Azospirillum brasilense: one gene and its partners. The protein of the gene in region 3 interacts with the protein of the main gene of each other region in a pairwise test. Links are inferred from orthologs where the notes say so. Each region holds a gene or a part of one and is shown on either strand. Other genes may lie near its edges. The genes, in order: H1Q64_RS17820, rlmB and H1Q64_RS12960.

The links.
Region 1: the proteins of H1Q64_RS12960 (region 3) and H1Q64_RS17820 interact in binary tests that used the Escherichia coli proteins (3 or more experiments, as listed by UniProt). The link is inferred for Azospirillum brasilense from one-to-one orthologs.
Region 2: the proteins of H1Q64_RS12960 (region 3) and rlmB interact in binary tests that used the Escherichia coli proteins (3 or more experiments, as listed by UniProt). The link is inferred for Azospirillum brasilense from one-to-one orthologs.

What each region holds. Positions count from the first base shown.
Region 1 is NZ_CP059450.1:991,871-996,719, forward strand. What follows is about bases 594-3,432. They hold H1Q64_RS17820 (McrB family protein), read left to right. Parts: upstream 594-1,317; coding sequence 1,318-2,547; downstream 2,548-3,432. Other genes in these bases: H1Q64_RS17815 (IS110 family transposase), read left to right, coding at 594-877; mcrC (5-methylcytosine-specific restriction endonuclease system specificity protein McrC), read left to right, coding at 2,547-3,432. Outside these bases: more of H1Q64_RS17815, read left to right, coding at 1-593; more of mcrC, read left to right, coding at 3,433-3,689; H1Q64_RS17835 (hypothetical protein), read left to right, coding at 4,222-4,614; H1Q64_RS17840 (Ig-like domain-containing protein), read right to left, coding at 4,700-4,849. UniProt on the Escherichia coli protein: Recognizes N4- and C5-methylcytosine (and 5-hydroxy-methylcytosines) produced by a broad range of DNA methylases and appears to act against 5-methylcytosine preceded by a purine residue. Binds to DNA containing methylated cytosines; also binds to GTP.
Region 2 is NZ_CP059449.1:1,797,235-1,801,994, reverse strand. What follows is about bases 577-3,326. They hold rlmB (23S rRNA (guanosine(2251)-2'-O)-methyltransferase RlmB), read left to right. Parts: upstream 577-1,399; coding sequence 1,400-2,254; downstream 2,255-3,326. Other genes in these bases: H1Q64_RS08455 (hypothetical protein), read left to right, coding at 3,010-3,282; H1Q64_RS08460 (hypothetical protein), read left to right, coding at 2,460-2,918; tuf (elongation factor Tu), read right to left, coding at 577-950. Outside these bases: more of tuf, read right to left, coding at 1-576; H1Q64_RS08450 (polysaccharide biosynthesis/export family protein), read right to left, coding at 3,447-4,019; H1Q64_RS08445 (outer membrane beta-barrel protein), read right to left, coding at 4,252-4,760. UniProt on the Escherichia coli protein: Specifically methylates the ribose of guanosine 2251 in 23S rRNA.
Region 3 is NZ_CP059449.1:2,717,890-2,722,858, forward strand. The notes cover bases 2,011-4,969. They hold H1Q64_RS12960 (NAD(P)H-hydrate dehydratase), read right to left. Parts: upstream 4,244-4,969; coding sequence 2,777-4,243; downstream 2,011-2,776. Other genes in these bases: H1Q64_RS12955 (malonyl-CoA decarboxylase), read right to left, coding at 2,011-2,671; H1Q64_RS12975 (P-II family nitrogen regulator), read left to right, coding at 4,960-4,969. Outside these bases: tig (trigger factor), read right to left, coding at 1-756; more of H1Q64_RS12955, read right to left, coding at 1,106-2,010. UniProt on the Escherichia coli protein: Bifunctional enzyme that catalyzes the epimerization of the S- and R-forms of NAD(P)HX and the dehydration of the S-form of NAD(P)HX at the expense of ADP, which is converted to AMP.

The DNA of each region.
Region 1 (4,849 bases), on a different replicon or contig from region 3:
CCTGATGGGGATAGAGGCGTGTGGCACGGCGCACCATTGGGCGCGGGAAATTGCGGCACTGGGTCATACGATGAAGTTGATGCCACCCGCCTACGTCAAACCGTACGTGAAACGGGGAAAGACCGACGCGGCGGATGCCGAGGCGATCTGCGAGGCGGTGACCCGGCCGACGATGCGCTTCGTGGCGGTCAAGACCATCGATCAGCAGGCCGCCTTGATGCTCCACAAGACTCCGGACCTCTTGGTCCGGCAGCGAACGATGCTGATCAACGCCTTGCGCGGTCACCTCGCGGAATTCGGCATCATCGCGGCGAAAGGGCCAAGTGGGACAAAAGCCGCCATCGAGGCTTTGCACGAGGCGCAGGATCGTCTTCCGGAGTTGGCGCGACGGGCACTGCACGGCCTCGTCGAACAACGCCGCCTGCTCGGCGAGGAGATCGACCGGCTGGAGGCGCGCATTCTGGAGTGGCACCGTGCCAGCGACGCGAGCCGCCGTTTGGCGACGATCCCCGGCATTGGGCCGATCACCGCGAGCGCGATCGCCGCGGCGGTGCCGGACGGGACGTTGTTCCGGTCCGGCCGGCAGTTCGCCGCCTGGCTCGGCCTGACACCGAAAGCCCACAGCAGTGGCGGGAAGGAGCGGCAGACGGGGATCAGCAAGCAAGGCGATGGTTACCTCCGCCGCCTGCTGGTCGTGGGCGCCACGGCGGTCATGCGGTTGGCGCGCCAAGACAACGCGGCTCGATGCTGGGCGGCGAAGCTGCTGGAGCGCAAGCCCGCCAAGCTCGCCGCCGTCGCCCTGGCCAACAAAACGGCGCGCATTGCCCGGGCGGTGCTGACGCGCGGCGGGACCTATGCGGCGGCGACCGCCGCGTAGTCGAGGTTCGGCTCGGCAGCAGACCAAGGTCCTGCCGAGGCGGATGGCGTAAGGGTGGTGAGACGTGATGACGAACCGGTCAGACCGGAGATCGACCAAACCCACGGGGACCAAGCGCCCGAGAGCGCGCTGAGGTGATTTGGGCGTCGATCCGCGGACTTCATCAAGGCCAGCGACCAGAGGTCGCGACGACAGGCCGGACACATGGATGCACCCGACCAACCGTCAACACGAATTCGCCTCTTGCGCCGAGAGGGCCGTCCACCACAGCATCTCAGATGCCTCGCTTCTTCGCAGAAGGGATCTGACAGAACGGATACGAAGACCAGTTCTCCAATCTCGTCCGCCGCATGAAGCCAGGTGACCGGCTCGCTGTGAAGGCTTGCTTCGTGCGAAAGTACAGGCTTCCGTTCGACACTGGCGAGAAGTCGGTTTCGGCCATGCGGATCAAGGCGACCGGCACGATCACCGAGAATCTCGGCGATGGCCGGACGGTGAGAGTCGCCTGGGATCCGCCTTTCGAACCGCGCGACTGGTACTTCTACACCTACCACACGACCATCGTCGAAGCGGGCATGGAGAACGAGACCGCGCGCCACTTAGTCGATTTCGTCTTCCGGGGCGCGGCGCAGGACTACGCTTGGTGGCTGGCGCGGCCCTACTGGGCCGAGAAGTATGGTGTCCGGCCCGAGGCGGCCGCGACGGCGCCCCCGACGGAATCCCAAGCCATTGATGCCGATGAGGACGAAATCGCTGAGGTCGAGGAGGAGCCGACTTACACCATCGACGATATCATTGCCGACGGCTGCTTCCTGTCCCGCGAGGAGCTTGCCGGCATCCTCGAGTGCTGGCGCTCGAAGAAGAACCTTGTTCTCCAGGGACCTCCGGGCACAGGCAAGACCTGGATGGCGAAGCGCCTCGGCTTCGCGCTCGTCGGCTCGAAGGATCTGGAGACGTCCCGTTCCCGGCTGCGCGTCGTCCAGTTCCATCCCTCGCTCGCCTACGAGGACTTCGTACGCGGGTGGCGGCCCTCCGGCGACGGGCGGCTCTGCCTCGTCGACGGCATCCTGATGCAAGCAATCGAAGCCGCGGCGAGCGAACCGGACCGGCCGTTCGTGCTCGTTATCGAGGAGATCAACCGCGGGAACCCGGCACAGATCTTCGGCGAAATGCTGACGCTCTTGGAGAACACCAAGCGCCGTCCGTCAGAGGCGATCGAGCTCGCCTACCGCAAGGAGGCTGGCGAACGCGTCCATGTGCCGGAGAACCTCTTCGTGATCGGCACGATGAACGTCGCGGATCGTTCCCTCGCCATCGTCGATCTCGCGCTGCGTCGCCGCTTCGCCTTCGTCGACCTTGAACCGCGGCTCGGTGCGGCTTGGCGCGCGTGGTGCGCGACCCGCGGGCTCGACGAGGTGATGTGCGCGGAGATCGAAGCCCGGGTCGGCGCGCTCAACGACGACATCGCCGCCTCGGCATCGCTCGGACCACAATTCCGGATCGGGCATTCCTACGTGACGCCCGACATCGACGAGACGATCCGCGACGGCCGCTCGTGGTTCCGCGCGAAGGTCGAGACGGAAGTCGGTCCCCTCCTGGACGAGTACTGGTACGACGCCCCGGAGACGGCGAAGGCCGCGCGGGAGAAGCTGCTCGCTCGGCTCGTCTGATGCCGGCAACGAACGGCGCGGATCCACCTCGCGGGGAACGCCGGATCGGCCGCATCCCGGTCCGGAACCTCTGGCTGCTGATGCTCTATGCCTCGGAGCTGACGCGGACCCGGGAAGCCTTCGACGCCATGGTGGATGAGGATCCCGAGGATCTGCCCGACTTAGTGGCGCGCCTCCTCGCCGACGCCGTCGAGCGCCGGCTCCGGCGGAATCTCACCCGCGGCTACCACCGTCGCGAGATGGCGCTCGCGCGAGTCCGAGGGCGCATCGACGTCCTGACGACCGAATCGCGGCAGCTTCTCTCGAAAGGAGAGGTCTTCTGCCGCTTCGAGGATCTGTCGATGGACACGCCGCGGAACCGGCTCGTTCGCGCGGCGCTCGATCGGATGGCACGCCTCGTCCGCGACGCCGGCACGGCTCACCGTTGCCGTTCCCTGGCGACCGACCTATCCCAGGCGGGCGTGGGTGGAGTGCGGCCGTCGCGCGCCGACTTGGCCGCCGATCAGATTGGCCGGAACAACGCCGACGACCGCTTCATGGTCGCGCTCGCTCGGCTCGCCTTCGATCTGGCGCTTCCCACCGAGGAGGCGGGCCCGACGCCCTTCGCCGCTCCGGATCGCGAAGAGGCGTGGGCGCGCCGGCTGTTCGAGAAGGCCGTGCTCGGTTTCGCCCGGGTCGAACTGGAACCTCGGGGATGGCGTGTTCGTGGCAGCACCCCGCTCGAATGGCAGGTGTCGTCCGCTACGGCGGGGCTTCCTGCGATCCTGCCGTGCATGGTGACGGACATCGTGCTCGACCCGCCGAACTGCGGTCGACGCGTGGTAATCGATACGAAATTCACATCGATCCTGGCGAGCGGCCGTTTCTGCGGGGCGACGCTCAAGAGCGGGTACCTCTATCAGATGTACGCCTACCTGCGATCCCAGGAAGGCCCCGACCCGAGATGGGATGACGCGGCGGGCCTCTTCCTGCACCCGGCCATCGGCGCCGTGCTCCACGAGCGCGCCGTGATTCAGCGTCACGCGATCTCCTTCGCCACTATCGATCTCAGCGGGTCGGCAGTGGCCATCCGGGACGGGTTACGGAGTCTCCTCCGTGCCGGCCTTGACAGCGAACGATCCAAAGACGGGTCAAGTGCGTAGCTGTGTACACGGCGTAGTCAACTCCACGGCAACGATTTGCCCCGTGCCGGCATCGACGCCGACGTGGAATTTGCGCCGGGATCGGCGCGTCTTGGAGCGGTGCTTCTCGACCCGCCACTCGCCCGGGCCGCTGAGTTTCAGCCCCGTGCTGTCGACCAGCAGGTGCCATGGACCAGCGGTCTGCGGACGGATTTTCACGGCCAGGGTGCGGGCTCGGCGGCTCAGGGTTGTGTGATCGGGCACCGGCAGGTCGAGCTGGAGCAACTGCATCAGCGAGCCGATCAGCCCCTCGGTCTGGCGGAAGGCCATGTGGAAGAGCGCCCGCAACGTCAGGGCGGTTTCGATCGCCACGGCCGAGTACCGCGGTTGCCCGCCGCGCGTGGTCCGTGGGGCGGCGCGCCAAGGCTGGATGGTGTCCTCGCTGAACCACATGGTCAAACTGCCGCGCTGGCGTAGCCCTGCCTCATAAGCCGTTCAATTAGTCACGCGGTACTTGGCACGAGGAAACAGGTGGCGATGGGCGGCGCGGTGTTTGAACGGCATAGGGCGGCAGTGGTGGCGGGCATCAGCAGGGCCGGTCTTTACGCCAATTCGCAAACCGCGCCAATTCCGCATCCGCGCACCACGCTGGCTGGGCGACCGCATCATCATCTGCACCGCCGCCGGCCTCGTCGTCATCGACCGGGAAACCGGTGCGCCGGTCCCCGACGATGACGCGCCCGGCCATGACCCCGCCGCCGATTTCTGCCAGTTCTGCCTGCCCATCCTGCACGGCAAGGCCGCCACCCCGGTGGTGGCCGAACCGCCCCTTCCCGCCGTCGGCACCGCCCGGTGCGAGCCGCCACTCACCACCGAATCCTGGATGCCCGGACGCCGTTTCGGCGCCGCGTGGCCGGGCGGGCCGCCGCCGTCGCGTCCGCTCTGACCCGACCGTTCAGACCGCTTCGTTCCGACCGCCCGGGCGCCGGCTGCCCCGGCGGACGGACACGCCCTCCCCTCGACCCCGCCGCTTAGCCGAACCAGCCGGCGACGTTGCCGGTCTGGCCGAGGATGGTGATGCGGTTGCCCGAGCCGACGTCGAGGGTGGTGTTGCCGCCCTCCACCCGCGCCGAGCGGATCACCGCGCCGAGGTCCATGCCGGCGTCGTAGAGCGCCAAACG
Region 2 (4,760 bases), 920 kb from region 3 along the record:
TCCTTCGTCAGGATGTAGGCCTCAGCCTTGAAGGTGGTGTGCGGCGTGATGCTGCCCGGCTTGGCCAGAACCTGGCCGCGCTCGACGTCCTCACGCTTCGTGCCGCGCAGCAGCGCGCCGATGTTGTCGCCAGCCTCACCCGAGTCGAGCAGCTTGCGGAACATCTCCACGCCGGTCACCGTCGTCTTGACCGTGGTCTTCAGACCGACGATCTCGACTTCCTCGCCGACCTTGACGATGCCGCGCTCGACGCGGCCGGTCACCACCGTGCCGCGGCCCGAGATCGAGAACACGTCCTCGATCGGCATCAGGAACGGACGGTCCTTCGGACGCTCCGGCTGCGGGATGTACTGGTCGACCTCGGCCATCAGCTTGAGGATCGCGTCACGGCCGATCTCCGGCGAACGGTCCTCCAGCGCGCACAGCGCCGAGCCCTTGACGATCGGAATGTCGTCGCCCGGGAACTGGTAGGAGGACAGCAGCTCGCGCACCTCCATCTCGACCAGCTCGAGCAGCTCCGGATCGTCGACCATGTCGACCTTGTTCATGAACACCACCAGCGCCGGCACGCCGACCTGGCGCGCCAGCAGGATGTGCTCGCGGGTCTGCGGCATCGGGCCGTCGGCGGCCGACACGACCAGGATCGCGCCGTCCATCTGCGCGGCGCCCGTGATCATGTTCTTCACGTAGTCGGCGTGGCCCGGGCAATCGACGTGGGCGTAGTGGCGGTTGGTCGTCTCGTACTCGACGTGGGCGGTCGAGATCGTGATGCCACGGGCCTTCTCTTCCGGCGCCTTGTCGATCTGGTCGTAGGCGGTGAAGGTCGCGCCGCCGCTCTCGGCCAGCACCTTCGTGATCGCCGCCGTCAGCGACGTCTTGCCGTGGTCGACGTGGCCGATCGTGCCAATGTTGCAGTGCGGCTTGTTCCGCTCAAACTTTGCCTTCGCCATCGCTTTGGTCTTTCGTTCCCGACGTTCCGGACGCACACAATGGCCCGGCCGAGACCGACATTTCCCTTAGCGCGGGGGGATTGGAGCGGGTGAGGGGAATCGAACCCCCGTCGTAAGCTTGGAAGGCTTCTGCTCTACCATTGAGCTACACCCGCCTGCCACGCCCCGCCCGGCGCTATCGACCGGGAACTGCGATCACGGACAAGCCGTGGAATGTAGTGGTGGAAGGGGCTGGATTCGAACCAGCGTACGCGTACGCGGGCAGATTTACAGTCTGCTGCCTTTAACCACTCGGCCACCCTTCCTCAGGCCCGCTGCGGGACATGCCCGCCGCGGAGTTCGGCACTATGAGAATTTTTCAGGCCTTGTCAACACGTCTGAAGCAGTCCAAACCAGAAAACTGTGAATAACCGCGGCGGGCTTAGCCCTGCCCCCTCCAGCCGGACACCATGACCCGTTCGAAGAAGCCATCCGCTCCCCACGGCCAGCCCCCTGCCCCGGCCAAGAACCACTCCCCATCCCACCGCGAGTCGCGCGGCGACCGCCCCTCTCCCGGGCGCGGCGCGCAGGGCGTCCTGCTCTACGGTCTGCATCCGGTGTCGGCGGCGTGGCTGAACCCGGAGCGGCGCATCCACCGCCTGATCGCGACGGAGGCGGGCCGCGCCGCGCTGGAGCCTGTGCTGGCCCAGGCCAAGGCCCGCGGGCTCCAGCGCCCCAGCCTGATGCCGGCCGACCGCAACGACCTGGACCGCATGCTGCCGCCGGGCGCCGTGCACCAGGGCGTGGCGGTGGACGTCGCCCCCCTGGACGAGATCGGAATCGAGGACCTCTGCGCGGAGGCCGATTCGGACCCGTCGGCGCTTGTCGTCGTCCTCGACCAAGTGACCGACCCGCACAATGTCGGCGCGATCCTGCGCTCCGCCTCGGCCTTTGGGGCCAAAGCGGTGGTGGTGACGGAGCGCAACGCGCCGGAGACCACCGGCGTGCTCGCCAAGAGCGCCTCGGGAGCGCTGGAGTCGGTGCCGCTGGTGCGCGTGACCAACCTCGCCCGCGCGCTCGCCGATCTCCAGCAGGCCGGCTTCTGGACCGTCGGCCTTGCCGAGTCGGGGAAGAGCACGCTCGCCCAGTGCAATCTGACGGGCCGCACCGCGCTGGTGCTGGGGGCAGAGGGCGCCGGACTGCGCCGCCTGACCATGGAGCGCTGCGACATCGTCGCCCGCCTGCCGACCCAGGGCCCCGTGGGCAGCCTGAACGTCTCCAACGCCGCCGCCGTCGCCCTCTACGAGGTCGCCCGGCTGCGCTGACGCGCCGCCGAACGCGCCGCACAGGTGAGGCTTGCTGCGGACCGCGGAGGACGCTAGTGTAAGCGCCCGCCGCGGTCTGGCCGGGCGGCACGCCGGTTTAGCTCAGTTGGTAGAGCAGCGGTTTTGTAAACCGAAGGTCGCGGGTTCGAGCCCTGCAACCGGCACCACCTTTTCCTCTCGCCAGACCGACGCCCGGCTCCGCCCCATGACGCCCGCCCCCGATGGCCGCTCCCTGATCCCGACCGGTTCCGGCGTCATCGACGCGGAGCACGGCGCCATTCTCGACCTCTTGTCGGTGATGACCGCGGGCGGTCCGGTCGGGCTGGCGGAGTTGACCGCGCTCCGGCACGAGGTGGCCGAACATTTCGCCACCGAAACGGCGGAGATGGCCGTCCTGACCGCGGACCGGCGGGAGCGGCACGAGCATGCCCACCGCAGCTACCTCGCCGGCATCGACGCTCTGCTGGACACCGCGGGGCGTGGCGATCCGGTGACCGTCGACGATGCGAATCGGCTGATGCTGTGGTTCATCGTCCATTCCAACACCGCCGACACGGAGTTGGTGGAGGCCGCCCGGCGGGCCGGCGACGAGCCGCCGATGATCTCCATGGACGACTGGCTCGACGGTCTGGACGAGGCCGACCGGGACGCCCTGCGCTCCTGAGACGGCCCTGCCGCCCCTGCGGGGGAACCGCGTCTCCGGGCTCCGGTTGGAGGAGGGACGATCCCTTCCCGCAACCGACCCAGGTTCCTTCATGGAAAAATCCGACACCCCCAACGCCGGGGCGCAGCGCCTGCGCGATGCCATCGACAAGGGCTTGACCGGCGACAAGATCCCCGCCGCTGACCCCGCAGCGGCCCCGCTGGGCACCGACGACGAGGCCGCGGGCACCCGTCCGCCTCCCGCCGCCAGCGATCACGATCCCGCCGCTCCCGAGGCCCGCGCGCCCTCAGGCCACTCCAAGGGCGCCGACGCCTTCCGCAAGGGCGATCTCCCCTTCGCTAAAGGCACCCGCGACGACGGGTGACGGCCCCGGTAAGAAAAGACTGCCGCGCAAAAAATGTCCCTCTTCCCGGCGGGAAGAGGGACATCGTCATGGCGTCGAATGGTGACGGGGCGCATACCCCAGTTTTCCGAAACAAATGGGCCGTCTGATGGACCGTCTGGCGGGTTTTCGGAACCGGTCGCCGATCAGAAGTAGCGCTCCGGCACGCGCAGCACGTCGTCGGGCATCACCGGCGTGGTGATCGGAGCCCGGCGCAGCTCCTTCTTGGGATCGGCCCCGCGGGTGATCAGGACATAGTCCTCCTTGGCGCGGTAGGTGTAGCCGCCGGCCATCGCCACCGCGGACAGGGCGGTCATGCCGTTGACATACTGGTACTGACCGGGGTTGCGAACCTCGCCCAGAATGAAGAAGGGCCGGTGGTTCAGCACCTCGACGCTGACCTTGGCGTCGCGGACGTAGCCCTGCGACAGGCGCTTGGAAATGTCCGACTCCAGCTCGCGCGGGGTGTGGCCGCGGGCTGTCACCTCGCCGATCAGCGGCATGGCGACCTTGCCCGAACCGTCGACGCGGAACTCGCCGGACAGCTGCTCCTCGCCAAAGACGATGACGCGAAGCGCGTCGCCGGCCCCCAGGCGGTAATCCGTCATCTGGGCGACGCCCGGCGGTTCGAGAGGGGCGTCCTGGCCACCGGCGCAGCCGACCATCGCGGCGGCGACCACGGTCATTCCGAGCGCGCGGAACACGTTACGTCGATTCATCCCATACCCTTCCATGGCTCGTGAGGACATCGGGCCCAGCCATCCGCGGTCGGAGCGGCCGAACCCTGAGCGGTCACGGAGGGAGACTAGCAACTCGCACGCGCTTGGGAAAAAGTGGAGAGGAAGTAACGCCAACGGAGGAAAAGGATTCGCGTCACCGTATAGGCGGAAATGCAAAAGGGGCGCCCATCGGCAGATGGACGCCCCTTCCGTATCCCTCGATACAATCTGATTACATCTGAGCGCCGACGCGCAGATAGACCAGATTGTCGGAGTAATCGAAGCCACTGAGGTTCGAGTTACGCTTTTCGTAAGTATAACCACCATTCACGAAGATATAGCGGCTGAGCTGATAGCTGGCGCCGGCCCCCAGCGTGTAGACGTCGTCGGTGCGGTCCACGCCGTTGAAGTCGTCCTGGCGCCACTGGACGCGGGCGTTCAGCAGCAGGGTGCGCAGAAGCTCGTGATCCACGCCGACAGCGGCGACGGTGCGGTTGTAGCTCGACGCGATCTGGCTGCCGCGGGCGTAGGTCGATTCGCGGACCTGACGGCTGAGCGAACCGGTGACCGAGGTGAGCTGGGTCACCGACCAGTTCAGGCGGCCGCCCACGGCCAGACCACCGAAATCCTTCAGCGTCGGATCGTCGTAGGTCCGGCTCAGATAGCCGGCATAGATCTCGCCGTTGATCAGGCCGGTCAGGTCGGTGGACAGGCCGCCGACAACCTCGTAGCCCTCCGAGT
Region 3 (4,969 bases):
GTCGTTGACCTCGGCCGGGACGTTCTTGCGGAGCTCCTTGACGTCCACCTCGAACACGGTGTCCGCACCCTTCAGGCGGTCGTGCGGGTAGTCGGCCGGGAAGGTGACCTTCACCGTGCGGTGCTCGCCGGCCTTGGCGCCGACCAGCTGCTCCTCGAAGCCCGGAACGAACTGGTTGGCGCCCAGTTCCAGCGGGTAGTCCTTGCCGTCCATGCCCGGCAGTGCCTCGCCATCGACCGAACCGGCGAAGTCGATCACGGCGATGTCGCCCGTCTCGGCCGCGCGGTCCTCGGTGACCGGGGCCTGCACCGAATGGGCGGAGGCCAGACGGGTCAGCGCCTCGTCGACGGCCGAATCCTCGACCGTGGCGACCGGCTTCTCAAGCTCCAGGCCGCTGAGATCGCCCGGCTCGATGTCCGGCAGAAGCTCGACGCCCATGGTGTAGGATAGGTCGCCGCCGTCCTCGTACTTCTCGACGTTGATCTTCGGCTGCATGGCGATGCGCAGGCCGCGCTCGTTCAGCGCCTGGCGCGAGCTGTCGGCGATCGCATCCTCCAGAGCCTCGGCCAGCACGCTGCCGCCGTAGCGCTGCTTGATCACGGCAACCGGCACCTTGCCCGGACGGAAGCCGGGGAGCTGCACCGTCCGGCGCAGCTCTTCGAGCCGGCCCTGCACCTTCTGTTCGATATCCTGGGCGGAAATGACGACCTTGTACTCGCGCTTCAGGCCGTCGGCGCTGGTCTCGGTGATGTTCATCGGAACGAAAGCCTATCTCGTTGTCCGGCCCGGCGGCGCCCGTCCGGGCGGCCCGAAACCGTGTGTTCCCATGCGGTCCAAGCTGTTGCCATGGTGCGGGCGAAGGGACTCGAACCCCCACGACCGAAGTCACCGGAACCTAAATCCGGCGCGTCTACCAGTTCCGCCACGCCCGCAATGGCATAGACAGCCCGCGACGGGTGCGGAACACCCGACGGACTGCCGGCGAAGTCCGCTCTATAGCACAGGGTTCGCGCCGCAAACAGGCAAAATGGGCGCCGTTCCGCACGCCATTGGTGGGTGGCCCGGAAAGCCCCGAGGGAAGCGCCCCGGCGAACGGCAAGCCGCCTCATCCGCCCCCCTTCCCCAACGACCGGATGGAGGAGGAAGCGTTGACCTTGCCCTCCCCCCGGTACGCCTCGTGGTTGGCGTCGATCTCGCCCAGCTTGTAACGGTAGTTGATCATCATCCCGCAGGACTGCCGCAGCCCCTTGGCCGAACGGTCGCCCAGCCAGTTCAGCCGCTCCATGCGGGCCCCGTTGCTGAGGTGGAAGTGCGCGACCGGATCGAGCGCCCGCGCCGGCGCCGCGCCCGGCCTTTCGCTGCGGCGGTCCGACGCGCGCGCCGTCGTCAAGTAGTGCGCGCACAGCCGCATCAACGGGCCGCGAAGCTGTTTTTGAAGCTCCTCGTCGGCGTGCCAGGAGGGCAGAGCCAGGGCTCCGGCCAGCACCGGGCGCTCGTCCGCGTCGCTGTCCGTCTCCGATTCGCCGTTTCCCGGATGACTGGTCATGGCCTCGGCGATGCGTTCCGCCTCGGGCGGGCTGAGCAGCGAATCGCCGCGCTCGGCCAGTTCCCGGTCCAGCCAGCGGCGGAAGCCGGGAATCGGCGACAGGGTGGCGAAGCATTTGATGTTGGGGAACTCGCCGGTCAGCCCGTCCACCACCCGCTTGATGAGGAAGTTGCCGAAGCTGATTCCCGCCAGCCCCACCTGGGCGTTGGAGATGGAATAGAAGATGGCGCTGTCGGCGCTCTTCGGGTCGCAAACCGGGGCGGAGGGGTCGAGCAGCGCCTGGACGTTGTCCGACATGCCCTGGACCAGCGCCACCTCGACGAAGATCAGCGGCTCGTTCGGCATGCGCGGGTGGAAGAAGGCGAAGCAGCGGCGGTCGGAGTCGAGGCGGTCCTTCAGGTCCCGCCAACCGCTGATCTCGTGCACCGCCTCGTACTTGATGAGCTTTTCCAGGAGCGAGGCCGGGCTGTCCCAGGTGATCCGACGCATTTCCAGGAAGCCGACGTCGAACCAGTTGCGCAGCAGACTCTTGAGATCGTCCTCCAGCGCCTGGAGCAGCGGCTCGCCGCGCGCCATCTCCATCAGCTCGGCGCGCAGGTCCACCAGGAACTTCACCCCTTCCGGCAGACCGTTGAACTGGGTGAGCAGCCGCAGCCGGGGCGGCTCCAGCGCGCGGCGCAGGGCGCGCTCGGCATGGCCGCGCGACACCGGATCGCCCGCCGTCTGGAAGGTCGCCATCGCCCGGTCGACGGCGGCGCGGTCCACGTCGAAATCGCGCGCCAGCATCATCAGGAAATTGCGCCGCCCCTGCCCGTCCAGCGCCAGATAGGTGCGGCCGAGCTGCGCCGCCCGCGCCCGCGCCGACACCTCGCCGCCTCGGCCCTCCAGGCAGGCTTCGATCTGTTCCTTCAGCCGCTCCGCGTCCTCCTTGGGCAGATTGGCGCGCGGCGCGGCGCCGACCACCCCGCGGGCGGAGGCGGCGATCTCGCGCCAGCCCGCGCGCAGCGTGTCCAGGGTGCGGTCGAGCAGGCCCGGCGGTGTTCCCACCCCGATGGCGGGGGGCTGGGCCGGGACGGACGGGCTGGACCGGGTCTCAGCGGATTTGATCTCGGGCGTCTCGCTCATACCCAGAGTCTGGCGTGCGGGCGCGCTCTCGGCAAGCCATAGCTTGAGCCCGGCCTTAAGGGTAAGCCCCCTGTCCAGGCGTATGTATGCCCTGAGGAAGCCGGGTCAGCGCACCCCCGCCTTGAGCCGCCTCAACACCCCCGGCAGCGCGTCCGGCAGATCCTCGGCGATCAGACCCGGTCCGAAGGCGTTGGCCGCCTCGCCGTGCAGCCAGACCGCGGCACAGGCGGCGTCGAACGTGTCCATCCCTTGGGCGATCAGCCCGAGCGCGATGCCCGCCAGCACGTCCCCCGACCCGGCGGTCGCCAGATCGGCCGGAGCGTTGGCGTTGATGACGGCCCGTCCATCCGGCGCCGCGACCACCGTGTCGGCACCCTTCAAAAGGACGACCGCGCCGCAGCGCGCCGCAGCGGCGCGGGCGCGCGTCAGTTTGCCACCTTCGGACGCCGCGAGATCCGGGAAGACCCGTGCGAATTCCCCTTCGTGCGGGGTCAGCAGGCAGCGCTTGTTCAGCCGGTCGAGCAGGTCGGCGGGCGACTCGGCGAAGCTGGTCAGCGCGTCGGCGTCCAGCACGCAGGCCTTGCCAGCGCCCAGCGCGGCGAGCGCATAGCCCCGCGTGTCCGCTCCGACTCCGGCCCCCGGCCCCAGCAGCACCGCGTTCTTGCGCGGGTCCGCCAGCAGGGCCTCGAAGGCGGCGCGGTCCGCCACGTCGGTCACGATCAGGCTGGGCGAGCCGGCGGCGTAGATCGGCATCGAGTCGGGCGGACAGGCCACCGTGACCAGCCCCGCCCCGGCGCGCAGGGCGCCCCGTGCCGACAGGCGCGCCGCGCCGGTCATCCGCGCCCCGCCCAGCACCACGACGTGCCCCCGCGCGTATTTGTGCGCGTCGAGCCGCGGCCAGGGGTAGCGCTGCCGCCACAGGTCAGGGCCGTTCAGCAGGGTTTGCGGCGCGATGGCGTCCAGCACGGTGTCGGGAATGCCCATGTCGGCGACCACCACCTCCCCGCAGAGGACCCGGCCCGGCAGGAGCAGATGGCCGGGCTTGCGGCGGAAGAAGGTGACGGTCAGCGCCGCCTGCGGGGCCGCCCCCATCACCTGGCCGCTGTCGCCGTGCAGGCCGCTCGGCACGTCCACGGCGACGACGGTGCGCCCCGCCATCGCCTCGACGACCTCCTTGGCCATGCCGTCGAGCGGGCGGGCGAGCCCGGCCCCGAACAGCGCATCGATCACCAGAGGATTGCCCTCCAGCAGCCAGGGGTCGGCGGCTTCCACCGGCCCGGTCCAGCGCCCGGCCGCCACCGCAGCGTCGCCGCGCAGGGCGGAGCGCGACCCCAGCAGGGCCAGCCGCACCGGCCAGCCCGCTTCGAGAAGAAGACGCGCGATGACGAACCCGTCGCCACCGTTGTTGCCCGGCCCGCACAGGACAACGGTCGGGTGCGGCGCCCAGCGCTCGCAGACCGCGCGCACCACAGCGGCTCCCGCCGCTTCCATCAGAACAGGCCCCGGCACGCCGCCCGCCATGGTCAGCGCGTCGGCGCGGTACATCTCCGCCACGGAAAGCAGTTCGTCCATAGCCTCCACCCGCCGCAATCCCGCATCACCGTCACCCGGCACAATAAGCACCGCGACGGCCGCAGCATAGCCGGGCACAGGAGGAATGAAAGGAGTGGCCTGCCTGGCACGAAAATTGGAAGGAAGAACTGGGGCGATGGATGGGACTCGAACCCACGACCGCTCGGACCACAACCGAGAGCTCTACCAACTGAGCTACCACCGCCACCGGGGGACGGAATGAACCGTCCGCAAACACCCCACCCGCCGCTCCGATCGATGCAACGCCGACGTGAACTCCTCACGAGGCAAGCGCATCCACCGTCAAGGGGGACTGGGGCGATGGATGGGACTCGAACCCACGACCGCTCGGACCACAACCGAGAGCTCTACCAACTGAGCTACCACCGCCACCGGGGCCGCCTATTTGCCCCAAGGGACGGGTCGGGTCAAGCTCTATTTTCCACCGCATTGATCAATCTGAAAAGCCGGCACTAGCCCCTCCGAAAGGGTGTGGCTGCGCGGATTGCTTGCAGCTTGTGCACAAATATTGTTCACTTCGCCCTATCCGTTGGCAGTCGCGTGCCGCCCACGGTGGCATCGGCCCGCTGCGGCCCGGCATCCCACGCAGCCGGATCGCAACCGCTCCGATTGGCACGCAACGTGCTTTACATCGGACTGTCGGCAGAGCCGTGGACGGTGCCTGCCGACGTTGGCACCTCGTACACGAGAGACCCATGAAGAAGA